DNA from 2 places in the Streptomyces sp. NPDC048623 genome. Region 1 is predicted to be linked to the other one. Evidence: predicted binding sites of a transcription regulator. Region 1 holds the regulator's gene; the other holds the start of a gene.

Region 1 (8,064 bases):
GACATCGGCGAACTCTCCGCCGACGGCTACCTGCGGATCACCGACCGCAAGAAGGACCTGTTCAAGACCTCCGGCGGCAAGTACATCGCCCCGACGGAGATCGAGGGCCAGTTCAAGGCCGTCTGCCCGTTCGTCTCCAACATCGTGGTGCTCGGCGCCGACCGGAACTACTGCACCGCGCTCATCGCCCTCGACGAGCCCTCCATCCTCGGCTGGGCCGCCGAGCACGGCCTCGCCGGGAAGTCGTACGCCGAGGTCGTCGCCGCCCCGCAGACCGAGCAGCTCATCGAGGGCTACGTCACCCGCCTCAACGAGGGCCTGCAGCGCTGGCAGACCATCAAGAAGTTCCGCCTCCTGCCGCGCGACCTCGACGTCGAGCACGGCGAGCTCACGCCGAGCCTGAAGATGAAGCGCCCGGTGGTGGAGCGGACGTACCAGCACCTGATCGAGGAGATGTACGCGGGGGCGCGGGAGGCCTGAGCCGCAGGCCGCTGACCTGGGCTCTTCCCGGGTGCGTGGAGTTATCCACAGGACCGGCGGGACCGTCGGGCAGTACGCGACAATGGCTGCATGCCTTCCGTACTGCCTGATGGTGAGCCCATGCCCGAGGACGGGGCGCTGCCCGCCCACGCCCTTCGGGGTGCCGGGGAGCGACCCCTCGGGTTCTATCTGCACGTGCCGTACTGCGCCACCCGGTGCGGTTACTGCGACTTCAACACCTACACCGCGAGCGAGCTGCGCGGTGCCGGCGGGGTGCTCGCCTCGCGGGACAACTACGCGGGGCAGGTCGTCGAGGAGATACGGCTGGCCCGCAAGGTGCTCGGCGACGACCCGCGGCCGGTGCGGACCGTCTTCGTCGGCGGCGGCACGCCCACGCTGCTCGACGCGGGCGACCTCGTGACGATGCTCGGCGCGATCCGGGACGAGTTCGGGCTCGCCGACGACGCCGAGGTGACCACGGAGGCCAACCCGGAGTCCGTCGACCCCGCGTATCTGGCCACGCTGCGCGAGGGCGGCTTCAACCGGATCTCCTTCGGCATGCAGAGCGCCCGGCAGCACGTCCTGAAGGTCCTCGACCGCACCCACACCCCCGGGCGGCCCGAGGCCTGCGTCGGCGAGGCGCGGGCGGCCGGCTTCGAGCACGTCAACCTCGACCTCATCTACGGCACGCCCGGCGAGTCCGACGACGACTGGCGGGCCTCGCTCGACGCGGCGATCGGCGCCGGACCCGACCACATCAGCGCCTATGCGCTGATCGTCGAGGAGGGCACCCAGCTCGCCCGGCGCATCCGGCGCGGCGAGATACCCATGACCGACGACGACGTGCACGCCGACCGGTACCTGATCGCGGAGGACGTGCTCTCCGGCGCGGGCTTCCAGTGGTACGAGGTCTCCAACTGGGCCACCTCCGACGCCGGCCGCTGCCTCCACAACGAGCTCTACTGGCGCGGCGCCGACTGGTGGGGCGCCGGCCCCGGCGCCCACAGCCACGTCGGCGGCGTCCGCTGGTGGAACGCGAAGCACCCCGGCGCGTACGCGGCCGCCCTGGCCGCAGGCCGTTCCCCCGGCGCCGGACGCGAGGTCCTCACGGAGGAGGACCGCCGCGTGGAGCGGGTGCTCCTGGAGCTGCGCCTCCGCGAGGGCGCCGAGCTCGGCCTGCTCAAGCCGGCGGGCCTGGCCGCGGCCGGCCGCGCGCTCGGTGACGGGCTCCTGGCGGAGGAGCCGTACGCCCAGGGCCGGGCGGTGCTGACCCTGCGGGGCCGGCTGCTGGCGGACGCGGTGGTGCGGGACCTGGTGGACTAGCCGGGGCCCCGGCGTGCCTACGGTGCCGTCACGAAATCGATCAGCTCCTCCACCCGGCCGAGGAGTTCCGGTTCCAGGTCCTTGTAGGAGGTGACCCGGGACAGGATGTGCTGCCAGGCCGCGCCGGTGTTGTCCGGCCAGCCCAGGGCGCGGCAGATGCCGGTCTTCCAGTCCTGGCCGCGGGGGACGGTGGGCCAGGAGGGGATGCCGAGGGCGGAGGGTTTCACCGCCTGCCAGATGTCGATGTAGGGGTGGCCGACGACGAGGACGTCGGGGGAGGAGACCTGGGCGGCGATGCGGGACTCCTTGGAGCCGGTCACCAGGTGGTCGACCAGGACGCCGAGCCGGGCGTCCGGGGCCGGGGCGAACTCGGCGACCACGGCCGGGAGGTCGTCGACGCCCTCCAGGTACTCCACGACCACGCCCTCGATCCGCAGGTCGTCGCCCCAGACCCGTTCCACCAGTTCCGCGTCGTGCCGGCCCTCGACGTAGATCCGGCCCGCGCGGGCCACCCGGGCCCGGGCGCCGGGTACGGCGATCGAGCCCGAGGCGGTACGGGCGGGCCGGGACGGGGCCGGGCCGGAGGGGCGGACCAGGGTGACCGGGCGGCCCTCCAGGAGGAAGCCGCGCGGCTCCAGCGGGAAGACCCGGTGCTTGCCGAAGCGGTCCTCCAGGGTCACGGTGCCCGCCTCGCAGCGGATCACCGCCCCGCAGAAGCCCGTCGTGGCCTCCTCGACCACGAGGTCACGGTCGGCCGGCACCTCCGGCACGGGCGCCGAACGCTTCCAGGGCGGGGTGAGATCCGGGTTGTAGCTGCGCATGGGCTCGATTCTCGTCGATGACGCGTCAGTTCTCGGGCGTGGCCCGCTCGTTCGGGCGAGGCGACGGCACTCGCTACGACACCGCGAAGCGGCGTGCCAGTTCATCGCGCTGGCGCCGTACGAACGCCGCGTCCACCGCCGCGCCGTGCCCCGGCACGTACACCGCGTCCTCCCCGCCGAGGGCGAGCAGCCGGTCGAGGGCGGCGGGCCAGCGCGCCGGCAGGGCGTCCGGACCGGCCTGCGGCTCGCCGGACTCCTCGACCAGGTCGCCGCAGAACACCACCTCGCGCCCGCCCGGGACGGGGACCAGGAGGGCCAGGTCGTGGCCGGAGTGGCCGGGGCCGACGTTGGCCAGGAGGACCTGGCGGCCGCCCAGGTCGAGGGTCCACTCGCCGGTCACGGTGTGCCTCGGCGCGACGAGCACCTCGGCCGCCTCCGCCGCGGCCGCCTCGTCCACCCCCTGCCGTACCGCGTCCTCGCGCAGCGCCCCCGCCTCCTGCCGCAGCAGCGCGTCCACACCCACCGCGCCGAACACCTCGGCCCCGGCGAAGACCGCCGTGCCGAGCACATGGTCGAAGTGCGGATGGCTGAGTGCGATGTGTGTCACCCTGCGGCCGCCCGTGAGAGCCGCCACATCCGCGTGCAGCTCGGTGCCCTGCGCGAGCGTGGCGCCCGTGTCGTACAGCAGCACCGCGTCCCGGCCGACGACCAGGCCCGCCGTGGCGTCCCAGCCCGCCAGCCTGCACTGGCCCACGCCGGGCCCCAGGCGCTCCCAGCCCCGTTCCTCCCAGCCGATGCCGTCTTCCCCGTCGATTGTGGAGTGGTCCCCGTCGATGTTCCTGCCGTGATCCATACCGTGACGCTAATACCGTGAGCCGCTCCGACGCCGCCTCCTTGCCAGGAGCGACGTCCGCCGCCGTACACTGGCCGGGGGATTGCTGGCACTCGGACAGGGCGAGTGCCAAAACCGGAGCAACCGGAACCGGAACGACAGAACGACAGCTGGAGGTGCGCGCGATGCTCAGCGAACGCAGGCTCGAGGTGTTGCGCGCCATCGTCCAGGACTATGTCGGCACCGAGGAGCCCGTCGGCTCCAAGGCGCTGACCGAGCGCCACCGCCTCGGCGTGTCGCCCGCCACCGTCCGCAACGACATGGCGGTCCTGGAGGAGGAGGGCTACATCGCCCAGCCCCACACCAGCGCCGGCCGCATCCCCACCGACAAGGGCTACCGCCTCTTCGTCGACCGGCTCGCCGGCGTCAAGCCGCTGTCCACCCCCGAGCGGCGGGCGATCCACAACTTCCTCGACGGCGCCGTCGACCTCGACGACGTCGTGGGCCGCACGGTGCGGCTGCTCGCGCAGCTGACCCGGCAGGTCGCCGTCGTGCAGTACCCGTCGCTGACCCGTTCGACGGTCCGGCACGTGGAACTGCTCGCGCTGGCGCCCGCCCGGCTGATGCTGGTGCTGATCACCGACACCGGCCGGGTCGAGCAGCGTGTCGTCGACTGCCCGGCGCCGTTCGGCGAGACCTCCCTCGCCGATCTGCGGGCGCGGCTCAACAGCCGTGTCGTCGGCCGCCGTTTCGCGGACGTGCCGCAGTTGGTGCAGGACCTGCCCGAGTCCTTCGAGGAGATCGAGGACCGCGGCACGGTCTCGACCGTGCTCGCGACCCTCCTCGAAACCCTCGTGGAGGAGCAGGAGGAGCGGCTCATGATCGGCGGCACCGCCAATCTGACCCGCTTCGGACACGACTTCCCCCTGACGATCAGGCCCGTCCTGGAGGCCCTTGAGGAGCAGGTCGTGCTCCTCAAGCTCCTGGGCGAGGCAAAGGAATCCGGCATGACCGTACGGATCGGGCACGAGAACGCCCATGAGGGCCTCACGTCCACATCCGTCGTCTCGGTCGGCTACGGTTCCGGCGGCGAGGCAGTCGCCAAACTCGGCGTGGTCGGACCGACCCGCATGGACTACCCCGGAACGATGGGAGCGGTACGCGCAGTGGCACGTTACGTCGGACAGATCCTGGCGGAGTCGTAAGTGGCCACCGACTACTACGCCGTACTGGGCGTACGCCGCGACGCGTCGCAGGACGAGATCAAGAAGGCCTTCCGCCGACTCGCCCGCGAGCTCCACCCGGACGTGAACCCGGATCCGAAGACCCAGGAGCGGTTCAAGGAGATCAACGCCGCTTACGAGGTGCTGTCGGACCCGCAGAAGAAGCAGGTCTACGACCTCGGCGGCGACCCGCTGTCCGCCTCCGGCGGCGGCGCGGGGGCCGGTGGCTTCGGCGCGGGCGGCTTCGGGAACTTCTCGGACATCATGGACGCCTTCTTCGGTACGGCGTCCCAACGCGGCCCGCGCTCGCGCACCCGGCGCGGCCAGGACGCGATGATCCGCCTGGAGGTCACCCTCGACGAGGCGGCCTTCGGCACCACCAAGGACATCCAGGTCGACACGGCCGTCGTATGCGCCACCTGCTCCGGCGAGGGCGCCGCGCCCGGCACCTCCGCGCAGACCTGTGACATGTGCCGCGGCCGCGGCGAGGTCTCCCAGGTCACCCGGTCCTTCCTGGGCCAGGTCATGACCTCGCGCCCCTGCCCGCAGTGCCAGGGCTTCGGCACGGTCGTCCCGACCCCGTGCCCCGAGTGCGCGGGTGACGGGCGCGTCCGGTCCCGCCGCACCCTCACCGTCAAGATCCCGGCCGGTGTCGACAACGGCACCCGGATCCAGCTCGCGGGCGAGGGCGAGGTCGGCCCCGGCGGCGGCCCCGCCGGCGACCTGTACGTCGAGATCCACGAGATCCCGCACGAGACCTTCCAGCGCCGTGGCGACGACCTGCACTGCACGGTCACCCTGCCGATGACGGCGGCGGCCCTCGGCACGAAGGTGCAGCTCCAGACCCTCGACGGTCTGGAGGACGTCGACATCCGCCCGGGCACCCAGTCCGGCCAGTCGATCCCGCTGCACGGCCGCGGCGTCACCCACCTGCGCGGCAACGGCCGCGGCGACCTGATCGTGCACGTCGAGGTCCAGACCCCGACCAAGCTCGACCCGGAACAGGAGCGCCTGCTGCGCGAACTGTCGAAGCTGCGCGGCGAGGAACGCCCGCAGGGCCAGTTCCAGCCGGGGCAGCAGGGGCTGTTCTCGCGGTTGAAGGACGCCTTCAACGGGCGGTAGGCGCCGGACTGCCGGGGGTCCGGGGGTTGTCCCCCGGGCCGGCACAGGCAGCCGGGACAGCAGGGCCTGTTCTCGCGGTTGAAGGACGCCTTCAACGGGCGCTGAGCCCGGTTTCGTACGCGTACGTTCGTGAGGGGCGTCCCGCACTCTGTGTGGGGCGCCCCTCACGTTGCGGGGTCGTCGGGGCGGCATGACACGATGCCTGCATGTCCACCGCACTGAACGATCTCTCGCGTCTTCCGATCGTGCAGGCCCCCATGGCGGGTGGCGCCTCCTGTCCCGAGCTCGTCGGTGCCGTGTGCGAGGCCGGGGCGCTCGGCTTCCTGGCCGGCGGGTACAAGACCGCCGGCGGGCTCTATCAGGAGATCAAGCAGGTCCGCGCGCTCACCGCGCGCCCCTTCGGGGTGAACCTCTTCATGCCGCCGGGCGGCCAGGCCGCCGACCGGGCCGCCGTCGAGGTGTACCGGCACCAGCTGGCGGGCGAGGCGAGCTGGTACGAGACCCCGCTCGGCGACCCCGACCACGGCCGGGACGACGCGTACGACGCCAAGCTGGCGATCCTGCTCGACGACCCGGTCCCCGTCGTGTCCTTCACCTTCGGCTGCCCCGACCGCGACGCGCTCGACGCGTTCGCCCGCGTCGGTACGTACACGATCGTCACCGTCACCTCGGTCGCGGACGCCCGTACCGCCGAGCGCGCCGGTGCCGCCGCCATCTGTGTGCAGGGCATCGAGGCGGGCGGGCATCAGGGCACGTATCGTGACGACTCGGCCGACGCGCCCGGCACGGGCAGCGGGCGTGGGCGCGGGCTGCTCGCGCTGCTCACCGAGGTGCGCGAGAGCGTGCGCCTGCCGATCGTGGCGACCGGCGGGATCATGCGTGGCCGGCAGATCGCGGCCGTGCTCGCGGCCGGTGCCGATGCCGCGCAGCTCGGCACGGCGTTCCTGGTGTGTCCCGAGTCGGGTGCGCATCCGCTGCACAAGCGGGCCCTGACCGACCCGCTGTTCACGCACACCGAACTGACCAGAGCGTTCTCCGGGCGCCCGGCGCGCGGCCTGGTGAACCGTTTCCTGCGCGAGCACGGGCCGTACGCCCCCGCCGCGTACCCCGAGGTCCACCACCTCACCGCCCCGCTGCGCAGGGCGGCGGCGACGGCCGGGGACCCGCAGGGGATGGCCCTGTGGGCCGGTCAGGGGCACCGGCTGGCCCGCGAGCTGCCGGCCGGACGCCTCGTCGAGCTGCTCGCCGCAGAACTGGCCGAAGAACTCGGCACCGTACGCACCTTCGCCCTCCCCTCCGACACCAGCACCAGGAGCCACCCGTGACCGCACCCGTCTTCGTCGTCGACGCCGTGCCCGCCGTCGGCGGGTTCCTCCTCGACGGGCCCGAGGGCCGGCACGCCGTGTCCGTGAAGCGGCTGCGCGCGGGCGAGGAGCTGGTGCTCACCGACGGGCGGGGCGCCTGGGCCGCGTGCACGGTCGCCGCCGCCGAGGGCAAGGACCAGCTGACCGTCGAGGTCACCGCCGTCCACGAGGACCCCGAGCCCGCGCCCCGCATCACCGTCGTCCAGGCGCTCCCCAAGGGCGACCGGGGCGAACTCGCCGTCGAGACGATGACGGAGACCGGCGTCGACGCGATCGTGCCGTGGGCGGCGAACCGCTGCATCACCCAGTGGAAGGGCGACCGCGGTCTGAAGGCGCTCGCCAAGTGGCGGGCGACCGCCCGTGAGGCCGGGAAGCAGTCCCGGCGGACCCGGTTCCCCGAGGTCGCGGAGCTCATGTCGGGCAAGCAGGTCGCCGCGTTCCTGGCGGAGGCCGCCTTCGCGGCGGTCCTGCACGAGGACCGTGACCACCCGAGCGGTGCGCTGGCGACCGCCGAACTGCCCGCGACCGGCTCGGTCGTCCTGGTCGTCGGGCCGGAGGGCGGGGTGTCGCCGGAGGAGCTCGCGCTCTTCGAGGAGGCGGGCGCCAGGCCGTACCGCCTCGGGCACAGCGTGCTGCGCACGTCCACGGCGGGGACGGCGGCCGCGGCGCTGGTGCTCGGGCGGACCGGCCGCTGGTCGTGAGAGCCGTGGCCCGACATCGAGGCCCGGAGCCGCGGCCTGGCGCTGCGGCCTGTGGATAACTGCCGGGCCGCTCCGGCGGCCCGATAGCATGCGCATGTATCGATGATCGACAGAGGCGAGGAGGACCGGGCCATGGCCGGAGAGCCGCAGAGCGACTGCCTGTTCTGCAAGATCGCGGAGGGGGAGGTCCCGGCGACG
Region 2 (8,064 bases), on a different contig from region 1:
GACGGCCGGGTGTGGCTGCGCCGTATCGCGGACATCTGCACCGACAGGATCCGCCGCGACGACCCCTCCTTCACGCCCGCCGCTGCCGCGACGGTGGTGGACGAGGCGGTGAGGGAGGCGGTCTTCGCCGAGATCGAATCGGTCGGGCCCGCCCTGGAACAGGCCACGGCCCACCACTCGTACCACCCGCTCGACGGTGTCGTCCCGGCCCTGCGCCGGGCGGCCGAGGCCGATGCGGACCTCGGGTTCCGGCTGTTGCTCCGGGCGCTGAAGGGGTACTTCGTACCGATCAGCGAGGCACGGTACGAGCGCTACCTCGCGCTCGGGGACGAGCTCGGTCTCGGTGAGGACGTCGTGGACGACCGGGACTTCAACATCTGGTCCGATCTGACGGACTGACGGACTGGCCGACCGAGGGACCGAGGGACCGAGGGACCGAGGACGATGGCGCGGGCGGGCTCACGCCTGCGCCATCGTCCTCAGGTGCTCGGCCAGCCGGTCGTACTGCTCCCGCACCCCCGTCTCCATCCCCGCCGCCAGCGCCTGGTCCCGTATCTCCGTCGTCGGCCAGAGCGACGTGCTGGTCAGGGCCGTACCGCCGTCCGGTGTCGCGTCGAAGGTCAGCGTCACATGGACCGGGTCGGCGCCCGGCATCTGCTCGAAGAGCTCCGTGTAGACGAGGCGCTCGCCCGGGACGATCTCCTCGTACGTGCCGGAGAAGACGATCTCCTGGCCGTCGGGGCCCCGCTGGCCCCAGCGCCACGTGCCGCCCGGCCGCAGGTCGATGTCGCAGACGGACATGGTCAGGGCGGCGATCCCGTACCACTCCCGTACGTGCTCGGGCCGCGTCCACGCCTCCCAGACCCGGGCCGGCGGCGCGTCGAAGGTACGGGTGATGACCAGCTCGCGGTCCGCCGGTGTCGTCAGCAGCGTGATCATGGCGTACTCCCGCCGTGAGGGTCTCCCCTCACCAGCATCACCCCGAACGCCCGAGGGCGGCACCCCCGGCTGGGAGTGCCGCCCTCGGCAGGAAACTGGGTCGACCCCGTGCACCGGACGGAATCCGGCGCATCGAGAGGATCAGACTCAGAAGTCCATGTCACCGCCCGGCATGCCGCCACCGGCCGGCGCGGCGGCCTTCTCCGGCTTGTCGGCGATGACGGCCTCGGTGGTGAGGAACAGGGCCGCGATGGAGGCGGCGTTCTGCAGCGCGGAGCGCGTCACCTTGGCCGGGTCGATGATGCCCTCGGCGATCATGTCGACGTACTCGCCGGAGGCGGCGTTCAGGCCGTGGCCGACGGGCAGGTTGCGGACCTTCTCCACCACGACGCCACCCTCGAGGCCGGCGTTCACGGAGATCTGGGTCAGCGGGGCGGCCAGCGCCTTGCGGACGATCTCGGCACCGGTGGCCTCGTCGCCGTCCAGCTCCAGCTTCTCGAAGACGGAACCGGCCTGCAGCAGCGCCACGCCACCACCGGCGACGATGCCCTCCTCGACGGCGGCCTTCGCGTTGCGGACGGCGTCCTCGATGCGGTGCTTGCGCTCCTTGAGCTCGACCTCGGTCGCGGCACCGGCCTTGATGACGGCGACGCCACCGGCGAGCTTCGCCAGGCGCTCCTGGAGCTTCTCGCGGTCGTAGTCCGAGTCGGAGTTCTCGATCTCGGCGCGGATCTGGTTCACGCGGCCCGCGACCTGCTCGCTCTCGCCGGCACCGTCGACGATGGTGGTCTCGTCCTTGGTGATGACGACCTTGCGGGCGCGGCCCAGGAGGTCGAGACCGGCGTTCTCCAGCTTGAGGCCGACCTCCTCGGAGATGACCGTGCCGCCGGTGAGGATGGCGATGTCGTTCAGCATGGCCTTGCGGCGGTCGCCGAAGCCCGGGGCCTTGACGGCGACGGACTTGAAGGTGCCGCGGATCTTGTTGACGACCAGGGTCGACAGGGCCTCGCCCTCGACGTCCTCGGCGATGATCAGCAGCGGCTTGCCGGACTGCATGACCTTCTCCAGGAGCGGGAGCAGGTCCTTCACGGAGGAGATCTTGGAGTTGACGATGAGGATGTACGGGTCCTCGAGCGCGGCCTCCATGCGCTCCATGTCGGTCGCGAAGTACGCCGAGATGTAGCCCTTGTCGAAGCGCATGCCCTCGGTGAGCTCCAGCTCCAGACCGAAGGTCTGGGACTCCTCGACCGTGATGACGCCTTCCTTGCCGACCTTGTCCATGGCCTCGGCGATGAGCTCGCCGATCTGGGTGTCGGCGGCGGAGATGGAGGCGGTGGAGGCGATCTGCTCCTTGGTCTCGACCTCCTTGGCCTGGTCGAGCAGCGCACCGGAGACGGCCTCGACGGCCTTCTCGATGCCGCGCTTGAGGGCCATCGGGTTGGCGCCGGCGGCGACGTTGCGCAGGCCCTCGCGGACCAGGGCCTGGGCCAGAACGGTGGCGGTGGTCGTACCGTCGCCGGCGACGTCGTCCGTCTTCTTGGCGACTTCCTTGACCAGCTCGGCGCCGATCTTCTCGTACGGGTCCTCGAGCTCGATCTCCTTGGCGATGGAGACACCATCGTTGGTGATCGTGGGGGCGCCCCACTTCTTCTCGAGGACGACGTTGCGGCCCTTGGGGCCGAGGGTGACCTTGACGGCGTCAGCGAGCTGGTTCATGCCGCGCTCGAGACCGCGCCGGGCCTCCTCGTCGAACGCGATGATCTTGGCCATGTGAAGTGGTCCTCCCGGACATGGGGTGGATAACGCTCCAGGACCGCGCCGACGCCCGCGACGGACGGTCGGCGCGTCCTCGTGGTTCCTTGCCCCACGCGGCCGGCGACCTCGTCTGCCCGATCCTCGTAGCACTCTCAGCGTGAGAGTGCTAACGCCAATGATTAGCACTCGGCCTATGTGAGTGCAAGCGACTACGGAGGATCCGCCCGTCCTGTGGACGCGCACGGGCACCCGAGGGGCGCCCGCCCGCAGGAACGCGCGAGGGGCCCGCATCCCGGTCAGGATGCGGGCCCCTCGACGGAAGTGCGTCGGTGGCCGATCGCGCCGCGCTCAGGCGGTGGCGAGCTTGACCATGTCCGCCTGCGGGCCCTTCTGGCCCTGCGAGATCTCGAACTCGACCCGCTGACCTTCTTCGAGGGTGCGGTAGCCGTCCATCTGGATCGCGCTGTAGTGGACGAAAACATCCGCACCACCGTCGACCGCGATGAAGCCGTAGCCCTTCTCCGCGTTGAACCACTTGACGGTGCCCTGAGCCATGCCTAACTCCCCTATTACTGGCCCTTGCGCGGATCCGCACTTCGCGGACCCGGGTCAGACCCTGCGCCGGAACGCGTCGACCGCGGCTGAATGTATCTGCCCAACTGCCCTCTGCAACAGGTCAATCGGACGAGAATTCTGGGCACGACGGAATGGGGAATCAGGGAGAACTGGCCGAATTACGGGGCAAGTCGGGCCCGGCAAAAGGCGCACATGGGGCAGATGGCGCGGGCACTTTGGCTGCTTCTTGTCGGGTCGGGGCGCATTCTCATATGCACCTGGCAACAGCAGCGGAGGGGACTTCCCCAACTCTACCGCGCTCAACCCTGCAGAATTGCCCCTTCCGCTTCTTCCCGCGGAAGGGGCAATTCAGTACTGATCGGTAATCCCGACGGGTACCGCCGGTAAGTCCCGTCTCGGCTCAGCAGCCGCCGGCGACGGCCGGGATGATCGAGACGCCGGCGCCGTCCGGCGTGGCCGTCTCCAGGCCCTGCTCGAAGCGCACGTCGTCGTCGTTGACGTACACGTTGACGAAGCGGCGCAGCTTGCCCTGGTCGTCGAGGACGCGGGCGGCGATGCCGGTGTGGTTCTTCTCCAGGTCGGCGATGACCTCGGCGAGGGTGCCGCCCTCGGCGGGGACCTCGGCCCGGCCGCCGGTGTAGGTGCGGAGGATGGTGGGGATGCGGACGTTCACGGCCATGTCTTCGTAACCTCTCAGCGTTCGGGCGGGTCTCAGTGGGCCAGGCCCGCGTCGCGGAACGCGTCCAGGCTCGGGCGGATGGTGGCGGTCGCCTGCGAGCCTTCGGCCACGGCGTCCAGGGTCTTGAGGCCGTCGCCGGTGTTGAGGACCACCGTCGTCAGCGTGGGGTCGATGAGCCCCGCCTCGACCAACTTCTTCGTGACGCCGACGGTCACGCCGCCCGCGGTCTCGGCGAAGATGCCCTCGGTCTGCGCGAGCAGCCTGATGGCCTCGACGACCTGCTCGTCGTTCACGTCCTCGACCGCGCCGCCCGTCCGGCGGGCGATGTCGAGGACGTACGGGCCGTCGGCCGGGTTGCCGATGGCCAGCGACTTGGCGATGGTGTTGGGCTTCTGGGGCCGTACGACGTCGTGGCCGGCCTTGTAGGCGACGGAGACCGGGGAGCAGCCCTCGGCCTGGGCGCCGAAGAGCTTGTACGGCTTGTCCTCGACCAGGCCGAGCTTGATGAGCTCCTGCAGACCCTTGTCGATCTTCGTGAACTGGGAGCCGGAGGCGATCGGGATGACCAGCTGGTCGGGCAGCCGCCAGCCGAGCTGCTCGCAGATCTCGTACGCGAGGGTCTTGGAGCCCTCGCCGTAGTACGGGCGCAGGTTGACGTTGACGAAGCCCCAGCCCTCGCCGAGCGGGTCGCCGATGAGCTCCGAGCAGAAGCGGTTGACGTCGTCGTAGTTGCCCTCGATGGCGACGAGGTCGCCGCCGTAGACGGCGGCCATGACGACCTTGCCCTGCTCCAGGTCGTGCGGGATGAACACGCAGGAGCGGAAGCCGGCGCGGGCGGCGGCGGCGCCGACGGCGCCGGCCAGGTTGCCGGTGGAGGAGCAGGAGAGGGTGGTGAAGCCGAAGGCGCGGGCGGCCTCGATGGCCTGGGCGACGACCCGGTCCTTGAAGGAGTGGGTCGGGTTGCCGGAGTCGTCCTTGACGAAGAGCTTGCCGGGCTCGACGCCGAGCTCGCGGGCCAGGTTGTCGGCCTGGACGAGCTTGGTCCAGCCGGGGTTCAGGTTGGGCTTGTCGGCGACGTCGGCGGGGACGGGCAGCAGCGGGGCGTAGCGCCAGATGTTCGCGGGACCGGCCTCGATGCGCTTGCGCAGCGCCTCGGGGTCGCCGGTGGGCAGGTCGTAGGCGACTTCGAGCGGGCCGAAACAGAGCTCGCAGGCGAAGATCGGGCCGAGCGGGAAGGTCTCACCGCATTCGCGACAGGAGAGCGCGGACGCGGGACCGAGGTCGACGGAGGTGGTCGCGGATACGACGGTCTGAACAGCCATGGAGGCGAGGCCCTTTCTCCTCATCTTCCTCATGGCGAACGTCGCCATGAGACGGATTTGGCACCTTCCCTAGTCGGGGGACCTCGCTGGAGGACGAGTAGTGACCGACTGGAGGGTTGCCGGGGCTTCAACGGGCCGTATCCCTCTGCCCCTCTGGATGAGCGGTATTCGGTTGTGAAACGCGGGCGGCACCCCGACATGCATCGGACATCCGCGTTGTTCAAGACTGTAACCGAAGCCTTCGAGGGTGGAACCGGTCGTCCGATCCGCGAGATGGAGATCACGTTGCTGGAAGAAGTGGAGCGCTGGCTGGCCCGGCGGTCCTGGTCGGTGGCCGACCGTCCGCTGGAGCGGGTCCTCGCGGCCAAGCGGGGGACGACCGTCAGCGTCGTGCTGCCGGCACTGAACGAGGAGGCGACGGTCGGCGCGATCGTCTCCGTGATCCGCCGCGAGCTGATGACGGACGCGGTGCCGCTGGTGGACGAGCTCGTCGTCGTCGACTCGGGTTCCACGGACCGTACGGCGGAGGTGGCCGCGGCGGCCGGCGCGCGGGTGGTGGCGCGGGACGCGATCCTGCCGCGGATACCGGCGGTGCCCGGCAAGGGCGAGGTGCTGTGGCGGTCACTGATGGTGACCGAGGGGGACATCGTCTGCTTCGTGGACGCGGACCTGAAGGACTTCTCGGCGGACTTCGTGACCGGCATCGTGGGCCCGCTCCTGACGGACCCCGAGGTGCAGTTCGTGAAGGCGATGTACGACCGCCCGCTGGGCGATGCCCCTGGTCAGGGGGGCCGGGTGACGGAGCTGGTGGCGCGGCCGCTGCTCAATCTGCACTGGCCGCAGCTGGCGGGTTTCGTGCAGCCGCTGGGCGGCGAGTACGCGGCGCGGCGCTCGCTGCTCGAACGGCTGCCGTTCCCGGTCGGTTACGGAGTGGAGCTGGGCCTGCTCGTCGACGCGCTGCACACGGTGGGCCTGGACGCGCTCGCGCAGGTGGACGTGGGGGTCAGGAAGCACCGGCACCAGGACGGGCGGGCGCTGGGCCGGATGGCGGCGGCGATCTACCGGACGGCGCAGCTGCGCCTGTCGCGCGGGCATCTCGTACGGCCGCGGCTGACGCAGTTCGAGCGGGGCGAGGACGGGGAGCCGGGCTTCACCCCGCGTACGTACGAGGTGGACACGGAGGAGCGGCCGCCGATGACGGAGATCGCGGAGTACGCGGAGCGCCGACGCGTGGCCTGAAACCTCGGCGTCACGGTCTCAAATACGTACGTTTGAGCGTTTACGGGACGGGCTAGGTTCGCCGTATGGCTTCTGTGCTCGTCGCATCCAACCGCGGCCCGGTCTCGTACACCGTGCGGGACGACGGATCGCTGAACGCCCGGCGGGGCGGCGGCGGCCTGGTCTCGGGCCTGAGCGCGGTGTCGTCCGAGGACAGCGTGTGGGTGTGCGCGGCGCTCGGGGAGGGTGACCGGGAGGCGGTGCGGCGCGGGGTCGCCGAGCCGGGTGTCCGGATGCTGGACATCGCGCCGGAGGTGTACGCGGACGCGTACAACGGCATCGCGAACTCGGTGCTGTGGTTCCTGCACCACCATCTGTACGACGTGCCGCGCGAGCCGGTCTTCGACGCGGCCTTCCGCCGCCGCTGGGAGTCGTACCGCGCCTACAACCGCGCCTTCGCCGAGGCGCTCGCGGACGCCGCCGACGAGGGCGCGGCGGTGCTCGTGCAGGACTACCACCTGGCGCTGGTCCCCGGGATGCTCCGCGAGCTGCGCCCGGACCTGCGGATCGGGCACTTCACGCACACGCCGTGGGCGGCGCCGGCCTACCTGCGCATGCTGCCGGAGGACATCCTCCAGGAGCTGCTGTGGGGGATGCTCGGCGCGGACGAGCTGGGTTTCCACACCTGGGGATGGGCGTCCGCGTTCATCCAGGGCGCCCGCATCGACAGCCCCCAGGGGTACGCGGAGGGCGTGTGGCCCAGCGGGGACCCCTGGCGCGGAGTGGAGCACGGCCGGTGGGACGGCCCGGGCCGGAGCAGACGGCGCACCCGGGTGCGTGCGTACCCGCTGGGCGTGGACGGCGACGACCTGCTCGCCCTGGCCCACCGCCCCGAGGTGGACGCCCGCCTGGCCTCACTCCGTGCCGAGGTCGGAGACCGGAAGACCATCGTCCGGGTCGACCGCACCGAGCTGTCGAAGAACATCCTGCGCGGCCTCCTCGCCTACCGCGAACTGCTCACCACCCACCCCGAGTGGCGCGGCCGGGTCGTCCACCTGGCCTCCGCCTACCCCTCGCGCCAGGACCTGGAGTCCTACCGCGCGTACACGGCCTCCGTCGTCGCCCTCACCGAGGAGATCAACGCCGAGTTCGGCACCCCCGACTGGCAGCCGGTCCTGGTCTCCGTCGAGGACGACTTCACCCGCTCCCTCGCCGCGTACCGCCTCGCCGACGTGGCCCTGGTCAACCCGGTCCGCGACGGCATGAACCTGGTCGCCAAGGAGATCCCGGTGGTCTCCGAGGCCGGCTGCGCGCTCGTCCTCTCCCGCGAGGCCGGCGCCCACGAGGAACTCCGCGGGGACGCCCTGACGGTGAACCCCTTCGACATCACAGAAACCGCCGAGGCCCTCCACGACGCCCTGTCGATGCCCCCGACCGAACGCACCGACCGCACAAAGCGCCTCGCCACCGCGGCCACCGCCCTCCCACCCCAACGCTGGTTCCTGAACCAACTGGAGGCCCTGCGGGAGCAGTCCTAGCGGACGTCGACGAAGTCGGCGTTCGAGATGCGGGGCT

What was found. Region 1 encodes HrcA, which represses chaperone genes, less so after heat shock. Its sites were predicted from a motif close to TTNGCACTCNGNNNNNCNGAGTGCNAA; they were not measured.
Region 2: a site for HrcA is predicted at 2,874-2,900, ahead of groL (chaperonin GroEL). Genes of this name have one in related genera too.

Annotation. Positions count from the first base shown of each region.
Region 1 is NZ_JBEZHV010000047.1:14,376-22,439, forward strand. It holds gene AB0C73_RS35425 (long-chain fatty acid--CoA ligase) at 1-480, shown strand, start outside; gene hemW (radical SAM family heme chaperone HemW) at 571-1,803, shown strand; gene AB0C73_RS35435 (DUF3097 domain-containing protein) at 1,821-2,624, opposite strand; gene AB0C73_RS35440 (MBL fold metallo-hydrolase) at 2,698-3,477, opposite strand; gene hrcA (heat-inducible transcriptional repressor HrcA) at 3,642-4,661, shown strand; gene dnaJ (molecular chaperone DnaJ) at 4,662-5,801, shown strand; gene AB0C73_RS35455 (nitronate monooxygenase) at 6,008-7,126, shown strand; gene AB0C73_RS35460 (16S rRNA (uracil(1498)-N(3))-methyltransferase) at 7,123-7,866, shown strand; gene AB0C73_RS35465 (histidine triad nucleotide-binding protein) at 7,999-8,064, shown strand, end outside.
Region 2 is NZ_JBEZHV010000001.1:135,528-143,591, reverse strand. It holds gene AB0C73_RS00720 (hypothetical protein) at 1-399, shown strand, start outside; gene AB0C73_RS00715 (SRPBCC family protein) at 460-939, opposite strand; gene groL (chaperonin GroEL) at 1,087-2,709, opposite strand; gene AB0C73_RS00705 (cold-shock protein) at 3,043-3,249, opposite strand; gene AB0C73_RS00700 (MoaD/ThiS family protein) at 3,671-3,949, opposite strand; gene thrC (threonine synthase) at 3,982-5,295, opposite strand; SAM riboswitch class I at 5,289-5,435, opposite strand; gene AB0C73_RS00690 (glucosyl-3-phosphoglycerate synthase) at 5,557-6,510, shown strand; gene AB0C73_RS00685 (trehalose-6-phosphate synthase) at 6,576-8,027, shown strand; gene AB0C73_RS00680 (calcium-binding protein) at 8,024-8,064, opposite strand, start outside.